Regions from separate parts of the Janthinobacterium sp. HH106 genome, predicted to be linked through region 1. Evidence: predicted binding sites of a transcription regulator. Region 1 holds the regulator's gene; each other region holds the start of a gene.
What was found. Region 1 encodes NrdR, which represses ribonucleotide reductase genes. Its sites were predicted from a motif close to CACNANATNTNGTG; they were not measured.
Positions count from the first base shown of each region.

Region 2: the regulator NrdR is predicted to act here: its motif matches at 4,389-4,402, upstream of JAB8_RS03920 (ribonucleoside-diphosphate reductase subunit alpha).
Region 3: the regulator NrdR is predicted to act here: its motif matches at 2,387-2,400, upstream of JAB8_RS12675 (ribonucleoside triphosphate reductase).

Region 1 covers NZ_LRIC01000056.1:232,184-239,991, forward strand. The annotation lists gene JAB8_RS22005 (PilC/PilY family type IV pilus protein) at 1-3,636, opposite strand, end outside; gene JAB8_RS22010 (PilX N-terminal domain-containing pilus assembly protein) at 3,633-4,259, opposite strand; gene JAB8_RS22015 (PilW family protein) at 4,311-5,288, opposite strand; gene pilV (type IV pilus modification protein PilV) at 5,285-5,869, opposite strand; gene nrdR (transcriptional regulator NrdR) at 6,107-6,568, opposite strand; gene glyA (serine hydroxymethyltransferase) at 6,712-7,808, opposite strand, start outside.
Region 2 covers NZ_LRIC01000005.1:2,389-10,196, reverse strand. The annotation lists gene JAB8_RS03950 (ABC transporter substrate-binding protein) at 1-485, shown strand, start outside; gene JAB8_RS03945 (hypothetical protein) at 560-1,099, opposite strand; gene ccsA (cytochrome c biogenesis protein CcsA) at 1,433-2,236, shown strand; gene JAB8_RS03935 (PP0621 family protein) at 2,233-2,487, shown strand; gene JAB8_RS03930 (sigma-54 dependent transcriptional regulator) at 2,607-3,686, shown strand; gene ampD (1,6-anhydro-N-acetylmuramyl-L-alanine amidase AmpD) at 3,664-4,275, shown strand; gene JAB8_RS03920 (ribonucleoside-diphosphate reductase subunit alpha) at 4,667-7,618, shown strand; gene JAB8_RS03915 (ribonucleotide-diphosphate reductase subunit beta) at 7,737-7,808, shown strand, end outside.
Region 3 covers NZ_LRIC01000027.1:118,836-126,643, reverse strand. The annotation lists gene JAB8_RS12685 (anaerobic ribonucleoside-triphosphate reductase activating protein) at 1-405, opposite strand, end outside; gene nrdD (anaerobic ribonucleoside-triphosphate reductase) at 398-595, opposite strand; gene JAB8_RS12675 (ribonucleoside triphosphate reductase) at 592-2,340, opposite strand; gene JAB8_RS12670 (hypothetical protein) at 2,459-2,875, opposite strand; gene JAB8_RS12665 (peptidase U32 family protein) at 3,040-4,074, shown strand; gene JAB8_RS12660 (U32 family peptidase) at 4,153-5,049, shown strand; gene JAB8_RS12655 (SCP2 sterol-binding domain-containing protein) at 5,126-5,608, shown strand; gene JAB8_RS12650 (heavy-metal-associated domain-containing protein) at 5,630-5,893, opposite strand; gene JAB8_RS12645 (transporter substrate-binding domain-containing protein) at 6,142-7,011, shown strand; gene aspT (aspartate-alanine antiporter) at 7,282-7,808, shown strand, end outside.

The DNA of each region.
Region 1 (7,808 bases):
CGCCTGCACCACACCGGCGCCATCGGCGGCAAAACCGCTCAGCACGTCGAGCACGTACAGGCGCGTGACCGGCTTGGCGCAAGCGTCGCGCCCCGGCAGGACGGTATTGAACAGCACCTTGCCGGCGGCCAGTACGGGACTGCTGATGCTGCGCTCGCCCGTCTGCGCGGTATCGAGAAAATCGAGATACCAGCCGCGCATGGCGTCGCTGCCCGTGTAGCGCAGTTCGGCGCCGTCGACGCGCACGCCCCCCGTCGTCTCGCCCAGGCTGCGCTGTTCCAGATCGGCCCGGCTGCGCGTAGGAGATGTTTCCCGCACATCGTCGTGCACGGCATAAAACGACTGCGACAGAAAGGCGGAAGGCCAGGTATCGCCCGCTTCGACCAGCTTGCCCGTGCCGAACAGCAGCAGATAGCCGCCTCCAGGCGCGTACGCCACGCTCAGCTGCTGCGTCACGGGCTGGCGCCGGCCCTGCGCATCGCGCGCGACAAACACGAGCTTGCGCCCCTGTCCCTCCTTCCAAGGCGGGCCGCCAGTCATGTCGATGCGCCAGATATTGCCCTGCAAATCGCCCGCATAGATATACGCGAGCGCGCCATCGCCGCCCGGCACCACGGCGGGCGGGCCCAGCGCGTGGGGCATGGCGTCAATGACCGCATCAGCGTCATGGCCGCCATCGCCACCACCGTTGCCGTCAGCCACAGGCACCTTGAACCGGAAGTAATTACTTCCTATCACCCATGGCGTCCCAGGCGCCTTGTCCAGGGCCAGCAGGAAGATGGCGGCGGCCGATGCGGGCGCCGTCGTGTCCTTGCCGTCATTCACATGGTTGTTGTAGCCGCTGGCGACGATGGCAAAATCACGGTAGGCCGGCGCGCCCTCCTTGCCGCCCATATTGACGCGGGCAAAGGCGGGCGGCGCGCGCACATTGCCCATGAGCCTGTCGTCGCGGTCCGTGAATTCCCACAACGCACCGTCTTGCGCAAAACGCATCGGGTCGGTGATGTCGAGCGCAAACACGCCTTGCGCCCCGCCGCCCATGCCCGACACCAGCACCGTCTTCCAATGTCCCAGCGCCAGCACTTCCGCCGTGGCCGCCGCGCCATCGAGCAGCGGGCCGGCGCTGTAGTGAGTGCTCGCAGCGGCTGGCGCCGCGCGCAGCAGCGCCTGCGGCAGATAGGCAAACAATTCGCTGCCCGTGCGCGCATCGAACGCATGCAACAAACCGTCGTTGGCGCCCAGGTACAGCATTTTCCGGCGCTGCAGCAGCGCCTGGCGATGCACGCCATAGCCGGCCCCCGGCATGCCCAGACCCGGCGCGCCCACGTACAGCAGGTTGCCGTGCGGCGCCGCGCCCAGGCTGCCGGACCTGCGCCGCAGGAAGCCGCCGGGCTGGCCCACCTCGTGCGTACGCTGGCCCAGCAAATATGCCAGACGCGCCTCGCCTCTGCCATCGCCGCCGTCGAATGCGCCGCGCTGTGCTGCATCGAGCGCCTTCCAGGCCAGCGGCATCAGGGCGCCCTTGGCGTCAAGCGTGTAGACGGGACGCAAGGCCGTGGATGGTCCATCCGGCATGGTCTTGGACTGTCCGCCAGCAGTCCACAATGGCTTGCCGGGAAGCAGTGCGCCATCGGCGCCCACGGCAAACGCGCTGCGCGACAAGATCATGCCGCCATCGGCCAGGCGCATCCGCGTGCGAAACCAGTAAGCCTCTTCCGTACCGCTGGCCAGCGCCATCAGGGCCGGCCCCGGCAGCGTCGCCGCCAGCGTGCCCTTGTCGGCGGAGACAAAGGCCGCGCGCAGTCCCGCGATCAGGGCGGCCGGATCGCTGCCGGGCAAGTAATGGGTGGGCCAGCGGCCGTCCAGGCTCCATTCATCGAACGCGCTGCCCGTTGCGCTCTTGAATGGGTTGGCGTCGCCGTTCGCATCAAGAAAACCGCCATACTTGGCCGCCAGCAGCAAGGGAGTAGCGGCGGGAGTGGCTGCAGATTCGCCGGCCGGGTCGCCCTGGCGCAAGTCGCCCGCGTAGTGCTCGACCTTGGCAAGGCCGTCGTTCTTGCCGCCAGGACGCAGCGCCTGCACATGCGACCAGTAGGCCAGCCCTGCCGCATGGTAGCTGGCGCCGCCCGCGCCGTCGGCCAGCAATTCCAGTCCCGCCAGGTCGGGCCGTGGCGCGGGGTTGCCCTGCGCACCGCCGCTTTCCAGGCTGCCCACCGCATGCGTCCAGGCCATCGCATCGAACGGCGGCGGCGCAAAGCCATCGGCGGCGCGTGCGCGGTCACCGGCCGAGGCAGGCACAACAGGGACGTTGCCGGGCACGTAGCGGTCCCCCGCCATGCCCGCATCGCCGAGGCTGACGACGACGTGGCGCTGGCAATTGGCCGTTTGCGGGTCGCTCCATGGGGTCACGACCGGCAAGCCGTCGTCGATGGCAGGCGGAGCCGTGGCGGGCGGCACGGCGGCGCTCGCTTGCCGCCCCTGCAGGTAGCGCAGCGATTCGTACAGCAATTCAGCCAGCGGCGCGGCCCTCGCGTACGCGCCCGGATGCCCGGCATTGCTGCGGCCCAAGCCGTTGATGTAAGCGGTCACCCCGCCGCCAGGGCCTGCGCCCTGGTCAGCGCCTTGGACGGCAAACACGCCATTGACGGGATTCCACTCGGCGCCGGTATTGTCTTGCGGCAAAAAGTCGGGCGCCGTCCAGCGTTGCCTGCCCATGTGGGCGAGCGGCGCGCGCAGCACGCCGCCATACACGGGGCCGGCACTGGCAGAGACGCCGTTCAAATGGCCAAACACGCCCACGCGTACCCTGCCGCCAAGGCGCTGCACGGCGCCCACCGGTTTGTAGTTCTTGCCGTACGCGAGGCACAGGTCGTCGCGCAGCGGCCCCTCATCGGCATCGCAAACGCGCACGCGCGCGAGGAACACGCCGTGCGTGGCGGCGATGCCGGGCGCGTCGCAACTGCCGCCCGGAGGCACGCTGGCGTCGCCGAACAGCAGGCGATTACGGCAGGAAACGATGGCCAGTTGCGCCAGCGCAAATGGCGTCGCCGCCGCCACGCCTGTCTGCAAGACCTTGCGCGGGAAAAAGACGGGGTGGGCATAGAAGTCGACGGGACCGTCGGCATCGGGCAGCCAGGCGCGCTGCAGCACCGTCTTGCGCACTTCGTCGATGACGCGGTCGCCGCCCGTCAGGGCATAGCGGACGATGTCGAGCATGCTGGCGCTGGCCCAGTTCAGAAAGTTGCCGCTAAAACTATCACCGCCGCAGCCGTGCAGCGCGTCCGCCGGTTTCAGCACGGAGAAGTAAGCGGTCGCTACGCGCAGGTCCGGCAGCATGACGCCGTCCTTGCTGCGGTAGGGATAGCTGTAGCACATGCGCGCATGGAAGTAACCGAGGTACTCGCGCTGCGGCGCATACTCGCCGCCATGCGCGGCGGCCGCCGCCGCATGCGTGAGCGACAGATTGAGCAGCAGGTTCGGCGGCACTCTGGCGCCGTGCAAGCCAGCGTCGGCCCGCGCCAGCGCCACGGGAGGTGCAGCCGCAACAGCGGCGCCGCAAGCCAGGCAAACCAGGCTGATCAGCAGCAGCCAGGCGGACCACCAAGCCGATGGCAAAGCAAACGACCAAGCCCTCATGGTCCCGCTCCCGCCGCCTGCTTGCGGTAATAACTTTGCAACACGACTTGCGTGCTTTCCTGCGCGCCAAAACCGATGGCCGTGATGCGGTACACATAACTTTCCGTCGCCAGGCCGCCGGCCACTGCCGCCGCCTGCGCGCCGGGCGGGTGAAACGGCAGCAATTCGATCAGATAACGGGGTCGGCGCGACGGCAGGAAACCCTGCCCCGTGTGCATGACGGCGCCCGTAAACTGGCCATACGGCACGGTGTGGCTGCTGCCTTCAGGACCGTCGAGGTCCATGCTCAGCCAGAGCGCCGGCGCCTCCGGGGCTGCGGGCAGGCACAGGCCCAGTGCGCCTCCTTCGCCGCAACCGTCCGCAAACCCGGCCGCACTGCCTGGCGCAAAGAGGCTGCTGCGCCCCGGCGCGCCGGGCAAGCCTTCGATATCGTTCTGCGCATCCATCAATGCTTCCTCCGCCGCCTGAAATGCGATCTGCCGGTCGCGCTCGCCGCGTGCCGCCTTTTCGCCCTGCAAGGCCATCTGCGCCGCCGATATGCCCAGCAGCAAGATGATCACCAACAGGCACAGCACATACACGAGGGTGGCGCCACTGTGGCGCGCGCAAGGTGAACAAGGCACGCAACGAGGTAGGCAGCAGCGGACGCCCGCGCCAGCCATCGTGCCGCCCGCCTAGGCCGGCCCGTTGCGCAGCATGATGCTCGTCTGCACCAATTGCCGCAGCCGGGAGCGCGTCGCGGCGGGCAAGGACGCGCGCGCGATGCGTACGCCCGTGTCGCCGGCGCCGTGCGCCTCCGCATATGCCTTGCCGAACAGGTCGAACTGCGCCGGCCCCAGCTCCGCCATCTTGTCCGCCTGGTCCGCCTCGCCATGCAGCAGCAAGGCCACGCGCACGCTGGCCACGCGCTTCCAGTGCGTGCGGCGCCGCAAATCGCGCTGGCGCGCGGCCGCATCCGCGCCCTGCAGCACCAGCGCCGCATCGTAGGCGTCGAGCGCACTGGCGTTGACATAGCGGTTCGCCACGCCGTCGGGCGGCGTATCCGTGTCGAGGCCATACAGCACCTGGAAACCGTCGACGCCACGAATGACGGCATCCGCGCCCCAGCCGTTCGCGCCACGGTATTTGCAGCGCAGTTCGCCTTCGCCATCGGCGCCCTGTGCCACATAGAAAATGCTCCAGCCCCGCTGCGCCTCCGTTTGCGCGGCGCCCACGCCAAAACCGGCGCAATTGAGCACGGACCCGTCGCCGCCCTCTTCCTTGCCGGCCCCGTAATAGCGCAGGGCCAGCACGTCGCTGCCATGCAGGGCGCCGGGCAGCGCGCCGCTGATGCCTTCGCTGTTCTTGCCCAGGCTGCGCGCGTCGAGCCCGGCGACATTGGCGCTGTCGTCATCGGCATGGGCGACGGGCGCGGCGCTGCTATCCCAGTTCACGTACGCCGTCTGGCGCACGGCGCGGGCGATGGTGTCGAGCACATAGCGGCCATTGTCGTCCAGCCGCGCGCTGGCGGACTGGTCGCCATAGCTGCCGCTAGCCGCCACCAGCACGCCACTGGCGGCCAGCATCAGCAGCGCGCCCAGCGACAGCGCCACCAGCAATTCGACGAGGCTCATGCCGCGCCGCCAGCGCCACGCGGCATGCACGCCGTTCATGCGCCGCCTCCGCCCAGCTGGAATACCAGCCTGGGCAGCGACTCGCCTGCCGCATTCACGGCGGGCGAGCCATCGGGCAAGCGGCCGCGCCAGCCCAGCTTGATGACGATGGGCGCGCCCTTGCCGCCGCTGCACGCCCAGTGCAAGCCTTGCGCGGCGGCATCCCAAACAGAGGCATCGCGGCAGATATGCAGGCGCGCGCCGGGCAAGGCCGCATGCAGCGATTGCTTCCATTCAGCGATGTCGAATTGCGCCAGTTCGGCCGCGCTGCAGGCGCTAGCGCCAAAGCAGTCCGGCGCAGTGCCGCCTGCTTCGGCATCGTCCGCCGCCGCGTAGGCCACGTTCAGGTAGGGATTGCCCGCATCGGGTCCATTCATGAGCACGCCGTTTGCTCGCATGCGCTCGGCCATGCCGGCCGCCAGCTGCGCGCCCGCCGACAACAGCGCCGACTCATGGCGCGCGCGCAGGGAGTGCAGTTGCAAAATGCTGGCACCGAGCAGGCCCAGCGCCAACAGCAGCAGCGACACGAGCACCTCGACGAGGCTGCTGCCACCCGCTGGAAACATAGTGCGACCGCTCATGTGCATGCCTTGCTCCCTTCCGCAGAAAGAGTCGCAAGAACAGGCGGCCCAGCTACACGATAGGCGCGCGCAAAAAACCGGATCTGCGCTAGCGCAAACAGCGCAGCGATAAAGGGAGAAGAACGGTGTAGTTATTGATCAGGCCGCTTGCCAGGCGAGCGTTGGCGTGGTGAACACGGGGCGCAAAACGGGGCACATGAGCAGCCCCGTCGTCGAACAAGAGGCTTCGAGCAGGCGTCAGGGCTTGCGCGCCTGCCCCACTTCGGCGATCGCATCCTGGAACTCGGCCAGGTCTTCGAAATTTTTATACACTGAGGCAAAGCGGATGTAGGCGATCTTGTCGAGGCGCTTGAGTTCCTGCATGACGAGTTCGCCGATATAGCCGGAATCGACTTCGCGCAAGCCGCTCGTCAGCAGTTTTTCCTGGATGGACGCGATGGCCGTATCCACCGAGGCGGCCGCGACGGGACGCTTGCGCAAGGCCAGCATCAAACTGCCGCGCAACTTATCCGCAGCGAACTCCGTCCGGCTGCCATTCTTTTTGACGACGGCCGGCATGATAAGTTCAATGCGCTCGTACGTGGTAAACCGCTTGTCGCATTTGCCGCAGCGGCGGCGGCGCCGAATGGCATCCCCTTCCTCCGATACGCGCGTATCGAGAACCTGGGTGTCGCCGTGCTGGCAAAATGGACATTTCATGGGCTGGTTACAACTTTATAGTAATAATTACGGGAAATCGCCGCCCTTGTACAAAGGGCGCCCGAATCACTCCGGGCGCCCTTGGGCACGAAGGAATGTGTCATACGGAATCTTACTCCGTATGACACATTCTGGACAAATAATTATGAGGCGTACACAGGGTGCGCGTCGGCCAGCACTTTCACGGCCGCTTTGACGCGCTCGATGGTGGCGGCGTCATGCGGGTTGTCCAGCACGTCGGCGATCAGGTTGCCCACTTCTTCCGCTTGCGCTTCCTTGAAACCGCGCGTCGTCATCGCCGGGCTGCCCAGGCGGATGCCCGAGGTGACGAAGGGTTTTTGCGGGTCGTTCGGGATGCCGTTCTTGTTGCAGGTGATGTGCGCGGAACCGAGGATGGCTTCGGCTTCCTTGCCCGTCAGGTTCTTGGCGCGCAGGTCGACCAGCATGACGTGCGATTCGGTGCCGCCGGACACGATGCGCAGGCCGCGCTTGATCAGGGTTTTCGCCAGCACGTCGGCGTTCTTGATCACTTGCTTCTGGTATTCGACGAATTCAGGGCTCAGCGCTTCCTTGAAGGCGACGGCCTTACCGGCGATCACGTGCATCAGCGGGCCGCCCTGGATGCCAGGGAAGATGGCCGAGTTGATGGCTTTTTCGTGCTCGGCCTTCATCAGGATGATGCCGCCGCGCGGACCGCGCAGCGATTTGTGCGTGGTCGAGGTGACGAAGTCGGCGAACGGCACCGGATTCGGGTACAGGCCGGCGGCGATCAGGCCCGCGTAGTGGGCCATGTCCACCATGAAGTAGGCGCCCACTTCCTTGGCGATCTTGCCGAAGCGTTCGAAGTCGATTTTTTTCGAGAAAGCGGACGCGCCGGCGATGATCAGTTTCGGCTTGCGTTCGCGGGCCAGGCGCTCCATCGCCTCGTAGTCGATGTCTTCTTCCGCCGTCAAGCCATACGACACGACGTCAAACCATTTGCCGGACATGTTCAGCGGCATGCCGTGGGTCAGGTGACCGCCTTCGGCCAGCGACATGCCCATGATCAGGTCGCCTGGTTTCAGCATGGCGAAGAACACGCCCTGGTTCGCCTGCGAGCCGGAATTCGGCTGCACGTTCGCGCATTCGGCGCCGAACAGTTTCTTGACGCGGTCGATGGCCAGTTGCTCGGCCACGTCGACGTATTCGCAGCCGCCGTAGTAGCGCTTGCCCGGGTAGCCTTCGGCGTACTTGTTCGTCA
Region 2 (7,808 bases), on a different contig from region 1:
ACGCCGACTTGAACCAGGCGCTGATGGGCAAGAATATCGACGCCATGATGCAGTCGGAGCCGCAATCGTCGCAGGCGATCAACAAGGGCTTTGGCACCGAAGTCATCAAACCGTACGACACGCCGATCGGCGAGCCCGTGCGGACCATGGTGATGACGGAAAAGTTCTACAAGGAACGCCGTCCCGTGGCGGAAAAATTCATGCGCTGCTTCGTCGAAGCGACGAAAACCTTTATCGACAACAAGGCGACGGCGGAAAAGTATGTGCGTGAAGTCGTGTTCCGCGGTCAGATCACGAAGGATGACTTCGACGACGCGATCAGCAATTCGCCGTATTCGTACGACATCTCGCCCGAGCATATCCAGGTCACCACGGACGTGATGGTGAAAACGGGCGTGGGCCGCATGACGAAACCGCCCGTGGCCAAGGACTGGGTCAAGACGGACTTGCTGGAGCAGGCGAAAAAGAGCCTGAACGTGAAGTAAATCAGGCAACCATGTAATGTAAAAAACCTCCGTGCCAGCGATGGCGCGGAGGTTCTTTTTGTGGAGGCGTGGCCTTAGCGGGCGTTAAAACCCATCCAGCCTTTTTCCGTCTGCCGGAAGCTCAAGGTGTAGATGCGCGTCAGTTCATCGCCCTTCTTGAGCTGGCGGCTGATGATGGCGCCGTAATTGTCTTGCACGAGCTGGTCCGACCATTGCAGCAGGTTCTCGAAACGCTCGGCCGTCATCGCCGCCTGGCGCGCCAGCAGCGGTGCGGGAATCGCCTTCTTTTCCTGCTGCCGCGTCCAGAATTCGCGGAACACCTTGTTTTCGCCGCCCATGCCGCGCGCCATCAGGCCCAAACCCATGGTCATGCCCACGGAGCCGTCCGTCTTGGCCTGCGCTTCGAGCTTGTCGGCCACGTCGGCCAGCAATTCCAGGTAGCCCACCTTGGCGCGCAGCACGGCCGAGCCCTTGATTTCATATTGCTCGTTCTCTTTCCAGCCATTGAGCTTTTCCAGCTTCGCGATGTCGAAGTACTCCTTGTACAGGTCATAGCTTTGGATCGAGGTACGGAAATACTCTTCGTAGGTGGACTGGGACGGCGCATCTTTCATGCAACCGCTTAATACAGTGCAGGCGGCCAGCAGCAGGCAGGTCCAGGAAATTTTTTTGAAAGAAAACATGGCGGTGGGGGGGCGAGTGGCGAAAAGTGAAAGATTGTTGCTCTATGGACATAATTATAGGGCTGGCTCATCCAGATGGCAACGTGGCCGTGACGCGGTGGCAGTGCGCCGCAGGAAAGATTGCCGAAATCTTGAGGGTGCGCCACCCCGCCGCGCCCGAGGCACGATATCATGGCAGGCTTGCGGTATCGGCTGGCGGCGAATTGCCTGCAGCCCATACTGTCGCTTGAATCGCGCTTGCCGGCTATGGTGTAAACTTAAACTATGCAGATCTATTTCTTTTTCATCGCCGCCCTGTTGTATGCGGCGTGCGCGGTGCTTCCCTCGTCCCGTGCCCGGCTCATTGCCGGCCTGACCGGCGTCGCGTGGCTGGCGCACGCCGCCACCCTGTGGTTCGACCTGATGGCGCCGGGCACCTTGCGCTTCGGTTTTTCCGCCATGCTGTCGGCCGCGCTATGGGTTTCGGTGGGCGCCTACTGGATAGAGAACCGCAATTTCAGCCTGGACGGCCTGCGCCGCATGGTCATGCCCAGCGCCGTCATCGCCATCGGCCTGGCCTGGGCCTTTCCCGGCAGCCAGGTCAGCATGGAAGGCAAGTCGGCCGTCTTCGGCTGGCATATCGCCGTGGCCGTGCTCGCCTACAGCACCTTGACGATCGCCGCCTTTCACGCCGTGCTGATGGCGCTGCAGGAATCGCGGCTGCATACGCGCAGCGAAAGCCGCGGCTTCATCGGCACGGCGCTGGACCAGCTGCCCGCCCTGCTGACGATGGAAAAGCTGCTGTTCCGCATGATTGGCCTCGGTTTTATTTTGCTCAGCTTGACCGTGCTGTCGGGCATCGTGTTCTCCGAGCAATTATTTGGCAAGGCGCTCAACTGGGATCACAAATCCGTGTTTACCATGCTGTCGTGGTTATTGTTTGCCGCCCTGCTGGCGGGGCGCCGCTTTCGCGGCTGGCGCGGCAAGACGGCGCTGAGCTTTACCCTGGCCGGTTTCGCCACCTTGTTGCTGGCCTATGTCGGCAGCCGTTTTGTACTGGAAGTGGTTTTACACCGAGGATTCGCATGACACGTGTTTTATTCTGGCTGGCGCTGGTGTTCCTGGTGCTGTTTGCTATCCGCAGCAAGATCCGGGGCATGCAGCAGCGCGCCCGCGCGCAGCAGCCGCCGAATCCGTTTGCGCCGCCGGGCCGGCCGCAGGAATTGCCCGATGCCGAGCTGATGCTGTGCTGCGCCCATTGCGGCGTCTACTATCCGGCCTCGGAAAACGTGCAGGCCAAGGGTCACGATTACTGCAGCCACGCGCACGCCACCGTGTAAGGGCAAGCGCGCAGCTTCGCGCGCGTTGCTCATCCGTATCGTAACGACCTCCGGCATTCGTCCGGCGTAGCATCTGCAGCAGGCGGTTCGCCACCGCCATTGCAGAAAGGCGCGCTCCCATGTCCAGTCCCCGCACCAGCCAGCAGACCGTGACCACCACCGGCATGCCGCCGGCGCCGCAACTGAGCGGTAATTCCTTGCCCATGCAGGCGCTGCGCGCGCAGATAAGCCGCATCGCCCGCTGCGGCGCGCCGGTGGCCATCCGCGGCGAATCGGGCACGGGCAAGGAACTGGCGGCGCGCGCCATCCATGCGCAGGGCGCGCGCGCCGGCTTCCCGTTTATCGCCGTCAACTGCGGCGCCATACCCGAAGCGCTGATGGAAGCGGAATTCTTTGGCTGCCGCCCGGGCGCCTACACGGGCGCGCTGCACGAGCGCCAGGGCTTGTTCCAGGCGGCCCATGGCGGCAGCCTGCTGCTCGACGAAGTTGACGACCTGCCGCTGGCCATGCAGGTGAAACTGTTGCGCGTGCTGCAGGAGCGCCGCGTGCGCAAGCTGGGCGGCAGTGCCGACGAAGCCGTCGATGTGCGCATCCTGTGCGCCAGCCAGCATGGCCTGGCGCGCGGCGTGGCCGCCGGCACCTTTCGCCAGGATCTGTTTTACCGCCTCAATGTGATCGAACTGGCGCTGCCGCCGCTGCGCGAACGGCGCGGCGATCTGCAGGTATTATGTGAGGTGATCCTGGCGCGCCTGTCGCCACGCCGGGCCGTGAGCCTGGCGCCGCCCGTGCTGGCGGCCCTGGCCGCGTATGCGTTTCCCGGTAATGTGCGCGAACTGGAAAACGTGCTGGAGCGGGCGCTGGCCTTTGCCGACGGCGGCGTGATCGCGCTCGACGGGCTGGCCTTGCCATCCGCGCCGGGCAGCATGCCGTTGCGGGCGGCGCCGGCATTGCCGGACTTGCCGGAACGGCAACTGTGCCTGCCCGGCATGGCGGCATATGGCGTGGGCCCGGTCCTGCCGCTGGACGTGTATTTGCGTCAAGCCGAGCGCGACATGATCATGCAGGCGCTGGTCCAGGCGCGTTATCACCGCGCGCGGGCGGCGCGTCAGCTGGGCCTGAGCGTGCGCCAGTTGCGTTACCGCATGCAGAAATTGACGATACAGGAAGCATTACTTGATGAGCGGATGGACGATAGATGAAGACGGTTGGTGCGACGGCGCGCTGCGCTATGACTCGCCGTACTGTGATGCGCGTCCGGACGGTGCGCAAGTCGACTTGCTGGTGATTCATAACATCAGCTTGCCGGGTGGCCGCTTTGGCGGGCCGCATGTGTCGGACTTGTTTACGGGCCGGGTAGATTATAATGCCGATCCTTCCTTCGCCGACCTGCGTGGCTTGCAGGTGTCGGCGCACTTTTTTGTGCGGCGCGATGGTGCGTTGTTGCAATATGTTTCTACTGATCAACGTGCCTGGCATGCGGGCGCGTCCGTGTTCGAAGGACGCCCGCAGTGCAATGGCTATTCCATCGGTATCGAAATGGAGGGCGCGGACGATGTGCCTTTCCGGCGGCGGCAATACCATGTGCTGGCGGCGCTGACGGCGGCGCTGGTGGCGCGCCACGGGCTGTCCCATGTGCGCGGCCACGAGCATATCGCACCGGGAAGGAAGACGGATCCGGGGCCGTTTTTTGACTGGCATTTTTATCAAGAGTGCTGGCTGGAAACCCTGCGCGGGCAGCCTGCGTTAGCGCTTACTTCGCGGGGATTGGGCTTTCCATCCATGCCCTGAAAAGTCAACCGAAATCGTATATGAAAATACAAAAAATTACGCCGGCGGATGCTGGAAAACTATTGCATCGCCCTTCGATGGGCACTACAATTAGTGCAGAAGTTGGATATAAAGACTATATCTAGTGCCATCACAGACGTTTTCAGAATTATTATCAAAGCTACCCAGATTGCTGATAAAGCACTGGAACTGGCGGTTTATCACCCTTGATCATGTTTTGCGCCAGCCGGGCAGTACGGTGTGGCGCTATGGATACTGACCTGTTTTATGCATTATAAATTTACTATTTAGCAACAAATACCTGAAGAAACCCTGACCATCGGGCGTTCTATTCAACAACACACGCGGCAGCAAAACTGCAGGCTGACTTTAGCTGACAACGGGAGCTTCAATGCAATCACCACAAGATATTTCCATCCATCCAACGCCAGTATCGCCAGCGCCAGGCGCGGCCAACAGCGTGGCGAGCACGGGCGCGGCATTGGGCGACTATCGCATCATCCGCCGCAACGGCGCGGTGGTGGCATTTGAGCCTTCGAAGATCGCCATCGCCATGACCAAGGCGTTTTTGGCCGTTAACGGCGGCCAGGGCGCCGCCTCGGCACGCATCCGCGAACTGGTGGAGCAACTGACGGACGGCGTCGTCGCCGCGCTGGTGCGTCGCCATCCGGGCGGCGGCACCTTCCATATCGAAGACGTGCAAGACCAGGTGGAACTGTCGCTGATGCGTTCGGGCGAGCACGATGTGGCGCGTGCCTACGTGCTGTACCGCGCCAAGCACATGGAAGAGCGCCGCCTGCAGAAGGAAGCGCAAGGCGCGTCCGCACAAGTTTCCGCACCACAATTAAATGTCACCGACAACGGCGTGCGCCGCCTGCTGGACATGCAGGAAGTGCGCGACCTGATCAACGCCGCCTGCGCCGGCCTGGAAAAGCACGTCGATGCCGACGCCATCCTGGCTGAAACGGTGAAGAACCTGTACGACGGCGTGCCCGTCGAAGAGCTGCACAAGTCGGCCATCCTGGCGGCGCGCGCGCTGATGGAAAAAGACCCGGCCTACAGCCAGGTCACGGCCCGCATCCTGCTGCACACGGTGCGCAAGGAAGTGTTCGGCAAGGAAGTGCCGCAAGCGGCCGCCGCCGCCGAATACCTGACGTATTTCCCGCAATATATCGCCAAGGGCATCGCCGCCGAGCTGCTGAATCCGGTGCTCGCCAGTTTCGACCTGGAGCGCCTGGCCAAAGCCATCGTCGCCGACCGCGACTTGCAATTCGGCTACATCGGCCTGCAAACCCTGTACGACCGCTACTTCCTGCACATCCAGGACGTGCGCATCGAAATGCCGCAGGCGTTCTACATGCGCGTGGCCATGGGCCTGGCGCTGAACGAGGCGGACCGCGAAGCGCGCGCCATCGAGTTCTACAGCCTGCTGTCCTCGTTCGACTTCATGAGCTCGACCCCGACCCTGTTCAATTCGGGCACCCTGCGCTCGCAGCTGTCGTCGTGCTACCTGAGCACCGTCTCCGATGACCTGGAAGGCATCTACGACGCCATCAAGGACAACGCGCTGCTGGCCAAGTTCGCCGGCGGCCTGGGTAACGACTGGACGCCGGTGCGCGCCCTGGGCGCCCACATCAAGGGCACCAACGGCAAGTCGCAAGGCGTGGTGCCGTTCCTGAAAGTGGTCAACGACACGGCCGTGGCAGTCAACCAGGGCGGCAAGCGCAAGGGCGCCGTCTGCGCCTACCTGGAAACCTGGCACATGGACATCGAGGAATTCCTCGACCTGCGCAAGAACACGGGCGATGACCGCCGCCGCACGCACGACATGAACACGGCGAACTGGATTCCCGACATGTTCATGAAGCGCGTCATGGAAAAAGGCGATTGGACCCTGTTCTCGCCGTCGGACACGCCTGACTTGCACGACAAGGTCGGCAAGGCTTTTGAACAGGCTTACCTGGGCTACGAAGCCAAGGCCGCCGCCGGCGAAATCCGCGTCTTCAAGAAGATCGCGGCGCTGGACCTGTGGCGCAAGATGCTGTCGATGCTGTTTGAAACGGGCCACCCATGGATCACGTTCAAGGATCCTTGCAACATCCGCAGCCCGCAGTCGCACGTCGGCGTCGTCCACAGCTCGAACCTGTGCACGGAAATCACGCTGAACACGGGCCCTGACGAAATCGCCGTCTGCAACCTCGGTTCCGTGAACATGCCGGCGCACATGAAGGAAGGTAAGCTCGATCACGTCAAGCTGGCCAAGACCATCCGCACCGCCATGCGCATGCTGGACAACGTCATCGACATCAATTACTACGCCGTCGACAAGGCGCGCAACTCGAACATGCGCCACCGTCCGGTCGGCATGGGCATCATGGGCTTCCAGGACTGCCTGCACATGATGCGCGTGCCGTTCGCCTCGGACGCCGCCGTGTCGTTTGCCGACACCTCGATGGAAGCCGTCTGCTACTACGCCTACCTGGCGTCGACGGAACTGGCCGAAGAGCGCGGCCGCTATGAATCGTACGCCGGTTCGCTGTGGGACCGCGGCATCCTGCCGCAAGACTCGGTCAAATTGCTGGCCGAAGAGCGCGGCGGTTACCTGGAAGTCGATTCCTCGTCGGCCATGGACTGGACGCCGGTGCGCGAGCGCATCGCCAAGTTCGGCATGCGCAACTCGAACTGCGTGGCGATCGCCCCGACGGCGACGATTTCGAACATCATCGGCGTCTCGGCCTGTATCGAGCCGACGTTCCAGAACCTGTACGTGAAATCGAACCTGTCGGGCGAATTCACCGAGATCAACGGTTACCTGGTGCGCGACCTGAAGGCGCGCGACCTGTGGGATGAAGTCATGATCTCCGACCTGAAATACTTCGACGGCTCGCTGGTGAAGATCGACCGCATCCCGCAAGACCTGCGCGATATCTACGCCACCGCCTTTGAAGTGTCGCCAAGCTGGCTGGTGGAAGCGGCTTCGCGTCGCCAGAAGTGGATCGACCAGGCCCAGTCGCTGAACATCTACATGGCTGGCGCTTCGGGCAAGAAACTCGACGAGACCTACAAGCTGGCATGGCTGCGTGGCCTGAAAACCACCTACTACCTGCGCACCATCGCCGCCACCCACATGGAGAAATCGACTTCCAAGACGGGCGCGCTGAACGCCGTGGCAGTCGACGGCGGCATGTCGGCCAGCGCACAGAGCGCCCAGGCAGCCGTTGTGGCGGCAGCAGCAGTGGCCGTGGCGCCGGTAGTGGCGGCGGCGGCGGATGACGCCGATGGCGAAGCCTGCTATCTGCGTCCCGGTGATGACGGTTTCGAAGAGTGCGAAGCCTGCCAGTAAGATTTTAGTTGTCAGCCCAGAACTTCTGGGCTGATTCAATGTTGTCAATGTCCGTATTGTCCGATTCAACGGGCCTGTTGCGGATCGCCGGCTCGCCGGCATGGAAAGGAAGAAGAATATGTCGTTGTCTTGGGATGATGAAACCACGTCGGCAGCTGTGCCGCGTCCGGCGCAGCAAGCGCCGTTGGGA
Region 3 (7,808 bases), on a different contig from region 1:
GCGGGTCACATGACGATAGTCGGCAAACGGCGCCTTGATGTCGAAGCCGACCCAGTCGACCAGGGGCAGCACTTCCTGCAGGCGCTGCGGATAGATGCAGGCCGTGTGCAGGCCGATGCCGAAACCCAGCGCCCTGACGTCCAGCATGGCGCGCCCCAGCGCCGGGTCCATGCACGCCTCGCCGCCGCTGAAGACGACGGCGTCGACGAGGCCCACGCGGCGCCGCAGCCAGGTCAGTACGTCCTGCCACGGCATGGCGCCTTCGGGCGTGCGCGCCTGCAAATGCGGATTGTGGCAATAGCCGCAACGCCAGGGGCAGCCCTGCACGAACACCACGGCAGCCAGCTTGCCCGGGTAGTCGGTGGCGGAAAAGGGCGTCAGGCCGCCCACTTTCAACTCAGCCATGGCAGGCCGGCTGGCCAACCCGGGCGCTCGCTTCCGTAAAATACTGGCGCTCGTGGAATTCGCCCTGCTTGCCGATGTTGAACGAGGCGACGGGGCGGTGATAGCCCATCACGCGCGTCCAGATTTCGCAGCGCTGGCGTTCGCTGTCGAGCAGGGTGATGGCGGGAGTGAAGTCGGGACGTGCATTCATGGCGTTTCCTCAAGTGATGGAGCGATGTGGGCCTGCTTGCGGGCGATCAGTTCCGCGTCGCAGGTGGGGCAGAATTCGTGTTTTCCGGCCAGGTAGCCGTGGCGCGGGCAGATGGAAAACGTGGGCGTGACGGTGATGTAGGGCAGCGAGAAGCGGCTCAGGGCGCGTTTGACCAGCTCGCGGCAGGCGTTCGCGTCCGACAGCGCTTCCGTCATGTACAAATGCAGCACCGTGCCGCCCGTGTATTTGCGCTGCAGCGCGTCCTGCAATTCCAGCGCTTCGAACGGGTCGTCCGTGTGGCCGACGGGCAGCTGCGACGAGTTCGTGTAATACGGATTGTCGACGGTGCCGGCCTGCAGGATGGCGGGATAGCGCTTGCGGTCTTCGCGGGCGAAGCGGTACGTCGTGCCTTCGGCCGGCGTCGCTTCCAGGTTGTACATATGGCCCGTCTCTTCCTGGAATTGCACCATGCGGGCACGCACGTGGTCGAGCAGGCGGATCGCCAGCGCATGGCCCTCGGCGGACGTGATGTCATGGGCGTCGCCGCTGAAATTGCGGATCATCTCGTTGATGCCGTTCACGCCCAGGGTGGAAAAGTGGTTGCGCAGGGTGCCCAGGTAGCGTTTCGTGTAGGGGAACAGGCCTTGCTGCATCAGTTCCTCGATGGTGCGGCGCTTGATTTCCAGGCTGGTCTTGCCCAGTTCCAGCAGGCGGTCCAGGTCCGCCATCAAGGCCGCTTCGTCGCCGCGCCACAGGTGGCCCAGGCGTGCGCAGTTGATCGTCACCACGCCCAGGGAGCCCGTCTGCTCGGCGGAACCGAACAGGCCATTGCCCCTTTTCAGCAGTTCGCGCAAGTCCAGCTGCAAGCGGCAGCACATGGAGCGGATCATGTTCGGCTTGAGTTCCGAATTGATGAAGTTCTGGAAGTAGGGTAGGCCGTAGCGGGCCGTCATTTCGAACAGGCGTTCCGCGTTTTCGCTATGCCAGTCGAAATCCTCGGTGATGTTATAGGTCGGGATGGGGAAGGTGAAGACCCTGCCCTTGGCGTCGCCCGCCATCATGATCTCGATGTAGGCGCGGTTGATCATGTCCATCTCCGCCTGCAGCTCGCCATAGCTGAAGTCCATTTCCCGGCCGGCGATGACGGGAATCTGCTCGCGCAGGTCGTCCGGGCAGACCCAGTCGAAGGTGAGGTTGGTGAACGGCGTCTGCGTGCCCCAGCGCGACGGCACGTTGAGGTTGAAGATCAGCTCCTGCATGTACTGGCGCACATCTTCGTAGCGCAGGCTGTCCTTGCGGATGTAGGGCGCCATGTAGGTGTCGAAGGAGCTGAACGCCTGCGCGCCGGCCCACTCGTTTTGCAGGGTGCCGAGAAAATTGACGATCTGGCCGATGGCGCTCGACATGTGTTTCGGCGGGCCCGATTCGATCTTGCCCGGCACGCCGTTCAAGCCTTCGTGCAGCAGGGTGCGCAGCGACCAGCCGGCGCAATAGCCGGCCAGCATGTCGAGGTCGTGGATGTGCAGGGCCGCTTCGCGGTGCGCCGCGCCCACTTCCGGCGGATACACCTGGTCCAGCCAGTAGTTGGCGATGACCTTGCCCGATACATTGAGTATCAGGCCGCCCAGCGAGTAACCCTGGTTGGCGTTGGCGTTGACACGCCAGTCGCGCCGCTCCAGGTATTCATTGATGGACGCGGCGACATCGACGTGGCCGCGTGTGGGGGAAACTGCATTTGTCGTCATGAAACCTCCAATAAACACAACATGCGGTGTTTTTATGGAGATTAATCACTAAATATAGTGGCGTCAAAGGGTGCGTGCAGTTGCGTGACGAATCCTTGATGCAGGTGAAAAATCCACGTCAGCCGCTTTTGTTCCAGCGCGTTTCGCGCAGGATCAGCCAGCTCGCGCAAAAGAACGCGGCGCCGCAGGCGGCGACGCTGGCGACGGAGGCGGGCAGCACGTGCGTCCAGATTTCCAGCGGCGTGTAGGTGCTCCAGCTGGCCACGCGCGCGTCGAAGGTGACGTAGTTCGCCAGCAGCCAGTAGACGGCCAGCAGGCCCGTGCAGATGGCGGCCTGACGCAGCAGCGGCATCTTGCGGCGCGCGAACACGGCCAGCAGGAACAGCAGCAGCACGCCCGGATACGCGCCCAGCACTTCCGGCGACAGCACGGAGATGGTCCCTGCGTCATAGCCATCGGGCGGGCCGGCCCACTGCACCTGCAGCGCGGTGAGGAACAGGGTGAGCAGGAAAATCAGCAGCGGTTTGCGGGTCATGGCGGGCAATCGGATAGGGAAAAAGTGGGGCATTTTACAGCCAGGTCAAGCAAGTTGAACGCGCGCCAGCCATGCGTGCATTCCTTCACCTGTGTCAAGGACTGGGCGGTATGGGCGGGGCTATAGTCTGCACCCTGAGCCGATACAGGACTGTGAATATCATGATGCTTGAATCAACTACCGCCACCCGCGTGGCCGGACCGCTGGAACTGGTCTGCCCCGCCGGCAGCCTGCCCGCCTTGAAAGCGGCCGTCGACAATGGCGCCGACACCGTGTACCTGGGTTTTCGCGACGCCACCAATGCACGCAATTTCGCCGGCCTCAATTTCGACGAAAAGGCCATCGCCGAGGGCGTGCGCTACGCCCACCAATATGGACGCAAGGTGCTGCTGGCGCTGAATACCTATCCGCAGCCGCACAACTGGGCCGTGTGGCGCAGCGCCATCGACCGCGCCGCGCAAGCCGGCATCGACGCCATGATCGTCGCCGATCCGGGCTTGATGGCGTATGCAAGCGAGCATCACCCGCAGCTGCGCCTGCACCTGTCCGTGCAAGGCTCGGCCACCAACTACGAAGCGATCAATTTTTACCAGGAACACTTCGGCATCGCCCGCGCCGTGCTGCCGCGCGTGCTGTCGATGGCGCAGGTCGAGCAACTGATCAGCAAGACGGACGTCGAGATCGAGGTCTTCGGCTTCGGCAGCCTGTGCGTGATGGTCGAAGGGCGCTGCGCGCTGTCGTCGTATGCGACGGGCGAGGCGCCGAACACGCACGGCGTGTGCTCGCCGGCGAAATCCGTGCGCTGGCTGGAAACGCCGAGCGGCCTCGAATCGCGCCTGAACGGCGTGCTGATCGACCGCTACGCACCGGGCGAAAACGCCAGCTATCCGACCCTGTGCAAGGGGCGTTTCGAAGTCAACGACGAAGAGTATTACGCCATCGAGGAGCCGGCCAGCCTGAACACGCTGGCGCTGCTGCCGCAGCTGATCGCCATGGGCGTGCGCGCCGTGAAGATCGAAGGGCGCCAGCGCAGCCCCGCGTATGTGGCGCAGGTGACGCGCGTGTGGCGCGAAGCGATCGACGCCTGCCGCGAAGGCAATGCGCGCTACGCCGTCAAGCCGGGCTGGATGGCGGCCATGGACAAGCTGGCCGAAGGCCAGCAGCACACCTTGGGCGCGTATCACCGCTCCTGGAAATAGCAAAACCTGCTGCGCTTCTCGGCCCCGCCGCGAGCCGCTCGCTACGGTTTTGTCACTTAAAAAAATATTGGAAAAGGCATGCTAAAACTCTCTTTGGGCCCCTTGCTGTACTACTGGCCGCGCGCCACCGTCTTCGAGTTTTACCAGCAGATCGCCGGCACCGCCGTCGATATCGTGTACCTGGGCGAAACCGTCTGCTCGCGCCGGCATGAGCTGCGCCTGGCCGACTGGCTCGATATCGCCGACATGCTGGCCGCCGCCGGCAAGGAAGTGGTGCTGTCGACGCAGGCGCTGATCGAGGCGGGCGCCGAACTGGCGACCCTGCGCCGCATCACGGGCAATGGGCGCTACGGCGTCGAGGCCAACGACATGGGCGCCGTGCATTGCATGGAAAAGGGCGCATCCTTCGTCGCCGGCCCCCATTTGAACCTGTTCAATGGCCCCAGCCTGCAACTGATGGCGCGCCTCGGTGCGCGGCGCTGGGTGATGCCGCTGGAAATGGGACAGACGGCGCTGGCCGAGATGCAGCGCCAGAAACCGGAAGGGCTGGAGACGGAAGTGTTTGCCTACGGACGCATGCCGCTGGCGTTTTCCGCGCGCTGCTTCACGGCGCGCAACCGCAACCTGCCGAAGGACGACTGCGGCTACAGCTGCCTGGAAGAGCCGGACGGGCTGCTGCTGCGCACGCGCGACGAAGTGCCCTTCCTCGTACTCAATGGCACGCAGACGCAGTCGGCGCTCGTCTACAACCTGGTGCGCGAACTCGACGCCATGCGCGACATGGGCGTGTCGGTGGCGCGCATCAGTCCGCAAGCCATGCACACGGAACAGGTGATCGCCATCTTCGACCGCGCCCGCCGGGGGCAGGTCAGCGGCATCGGCGCCCAGGCCCAACTGGCGGCCTGCCAGCCGGCCGGCGCCTGCGACGGCTATTGGCACGGCCAGCCCGGCATGGAACAGCACGCCGCCCATTGAACGCATCGAAAGGAAGAACATGCAAGATCAACTGGAAAGATTGCCCGTCCCGGTCCCGGTCCCGGCCAAGCCTGCCATGAGCAAGCCCGCCGTGTCGTACCGGCTGCCCGAACCGCTGGCCGAATTGCTGTCCAAGCTGCCGCCGTATCCCGCCTCCTGGCTGTTCGTGCAAGGCTTGAACCGCCTGCTGGCGCCGCAATTGCCCGACGACGTGCGCTGCAGCCTGGAGGGGCGCAGCCTGCGCTTGCGCTTGCTGGACGCCGGTATCGCCTTCGATTTTGAGTGGCAGGGCACGGTGTTCGTGGCCGAACGCTATGTCGACGTGCCGGACCTGTGCATCGCCGCCAGCGTGCATGACTTGATGCTGCTGGCGCGGCGCCAGGAAGATCCGGACACCTTGTTCTTCAGCCGCCGTTTGAGTCTGGAAGGCGATACGGAGCTGGGCTTGCTGTTCAAGAATACGCTCGATGCCATCGAATTGCCGCCGTTCGACCTGCAGTCGCTGGGACCGCGTCGCGTGCTGGCGCATTTGCGCGACCGGGGCGCGCGGGGAGGCTGAGCGGAAAAGGGGAGGCGGCGCTCAGTGGCGGCAGTGGCCGCAGGCGCCGCTGCACGATGGCAATTGTTCTTCATCGGACGCCTCGCCCATGAAGCCGGCGTCGTTGACGGCGGTCAGCAAACGTTCCTGCGTGGCCAGGCGTTCGTCGAATTGCACCGTGGCGCCGTGGCGCGCCAGCGAGACGCAGACGGTGGCCACGCCTGTGACGGCCTCAAGTGCGCCCGTCAATCTGTCGGCGCAGCCTTCGTGATCCATTCCAATAATATTCAAGCGCGCTGTCTGCATGTGGTCCTCTTGTTTTTCAGATAAAAAAACAGCGTAGGCGAGGGGCGCGCATGCCGTCCAGAGCAGCACGCAAGATTTATTTTCTATTTGCGGTTTTATTGATCTGGATTAATTTGCACCGCTCCACTCCCGCCTGAATTGCTGTTGTTTTGTACACAGTTTCCATAATCCAGTCGACAAGCGTGCCCCGCTGCGCGATACTGTCATTCTGATAAGAACGCTGATGAAAGCGCTGGAAAGGAGGGGCCATGCAGCGCCGCCCCCTGCTCATGCTTGCCGCCCTGTGGCCGTTGGGCGCTGCCGCCGCCGGCACGTCGCCGCCGCTGCAGCTCGTGTATCCGCGCCATCAGGCGCTCGATGATCCGCAGCAAGGTTATGTGACGGCCTTGCTGCAAATGGCGCTGTCGCGGTCGGGCCATGCCTATGCCTTGCGCCGCTCCGCACTGCGCATGGTGCAGACGCGCGCCATGCAGGAAATCGCCATGGCGTCAGGCAGCGTCGATGTCGTCTGGGCCATGACGAGCCGGGCGCGCGAAACGCAATTGCTGCCGGTGCGCATACCGATCGACCGCGGCCTGATCGGCTGGCGCGTGGCCCTGATCCATGCCCGCCAGACGCAGCTGCTGCGCGGCGTGCGCAGCGTCGCCGCCCTGGCGCGGCTGTCTGCCGGCCAGATGCGCGACTGGCCCGACTGCGCCATCCTGCAGGCGAACGGCTTGCGCCTCGATACCTCGAGCACCTACGAAGGCCTGTTCCAGCAGCTGGCGGCGGGGCGCATCGACTACTTTCCCCGCTCCGTGATCGAGGCCCAAAGCGAGCTGGCCAGCCACGCGCAATTGCCGCTCGCGCTAGACACCCATCTGGTCTTCCGCTACCCGGCCGTACTGTACTTTTTTGTCGGCAAGCACAGGCCGGAACTGGCGCGCCACATTGAACTGGGACTGGAAACCATGCTGGCCGATGGCAGCTTTGCGCAGCTGTTCCAGCGCCATTTCGGCCGTCTCGCGCAGGGCCTGAATCTGTCCCGGCGTTACGTGCTGGAGCTCGTCAATCCTGACCTGCCGGAGGAGACGCCGCTGGCGCGCAAGGCACTTTGGTATCGTCCAAATCATTACTAATGGTTTAGTTGAGCTATGTCAAATGACTGCTTCAATCGTGCGCAGGATGTTTGAGGAAACGCAAAGCGAGTTCAACAGAACACCTGTTGACACTTATAAAATTTTCGCCGAACATCATTCCATCTTGCAACACTTTGCAATACTTTCCCAGCGATAGCCGCCATGGCGGCTGTCGTGCGGACCCGTGCGCCCGTTCAACGGCAAGCCGCCGCCAGCCACCGAACGCTGTGCTCCCTTGTAACCATCCGTTATCTTTTCGAAGGTTTGCCCATGCTCGATTCGATCGCGTCGGTATTGCACCAGGTGCCGGAATTGGCCCTGTTCCTGGCGCTGGCGCTGGGCTACGCGGTAGGGCAGATACGCTTCGGCCCGATCCAGCTCGGCGGCGTGTGCGGCACCCTGATCGCCGCGCTGCTGATCGGCCAGCTTGGCATTACCCTGGACGCCAGCGTGAAAAACGTTTTCTTCATGCTGTTTATCTTTGCCCTCGGCTACGCGGGCGGTCCCCAGTTCTTTGCCAACCTCAATGCCAAGGGCTTGCGCCTGGGAATACTGTGCCTGATCGAAGTGGTGGTGGTGCTGGCGCTGGTGCTGCTGGCCACGCGTTTCCTGGGCCTGGACCAGGGGACGGCGGCCGGCATGATGGCGGGCGCGGCGACGGAATCGGCCGTCGTCGGCACAGCCACGGACGCGATCTCGAAGCTGGCGCTGCCGACGGCCCGCATCGCCGAGCTGCAAGCCAATGTGGTCACCGCGTATTCCATCACGTATATCTTCGGCCTGATCGCCATCGTCAT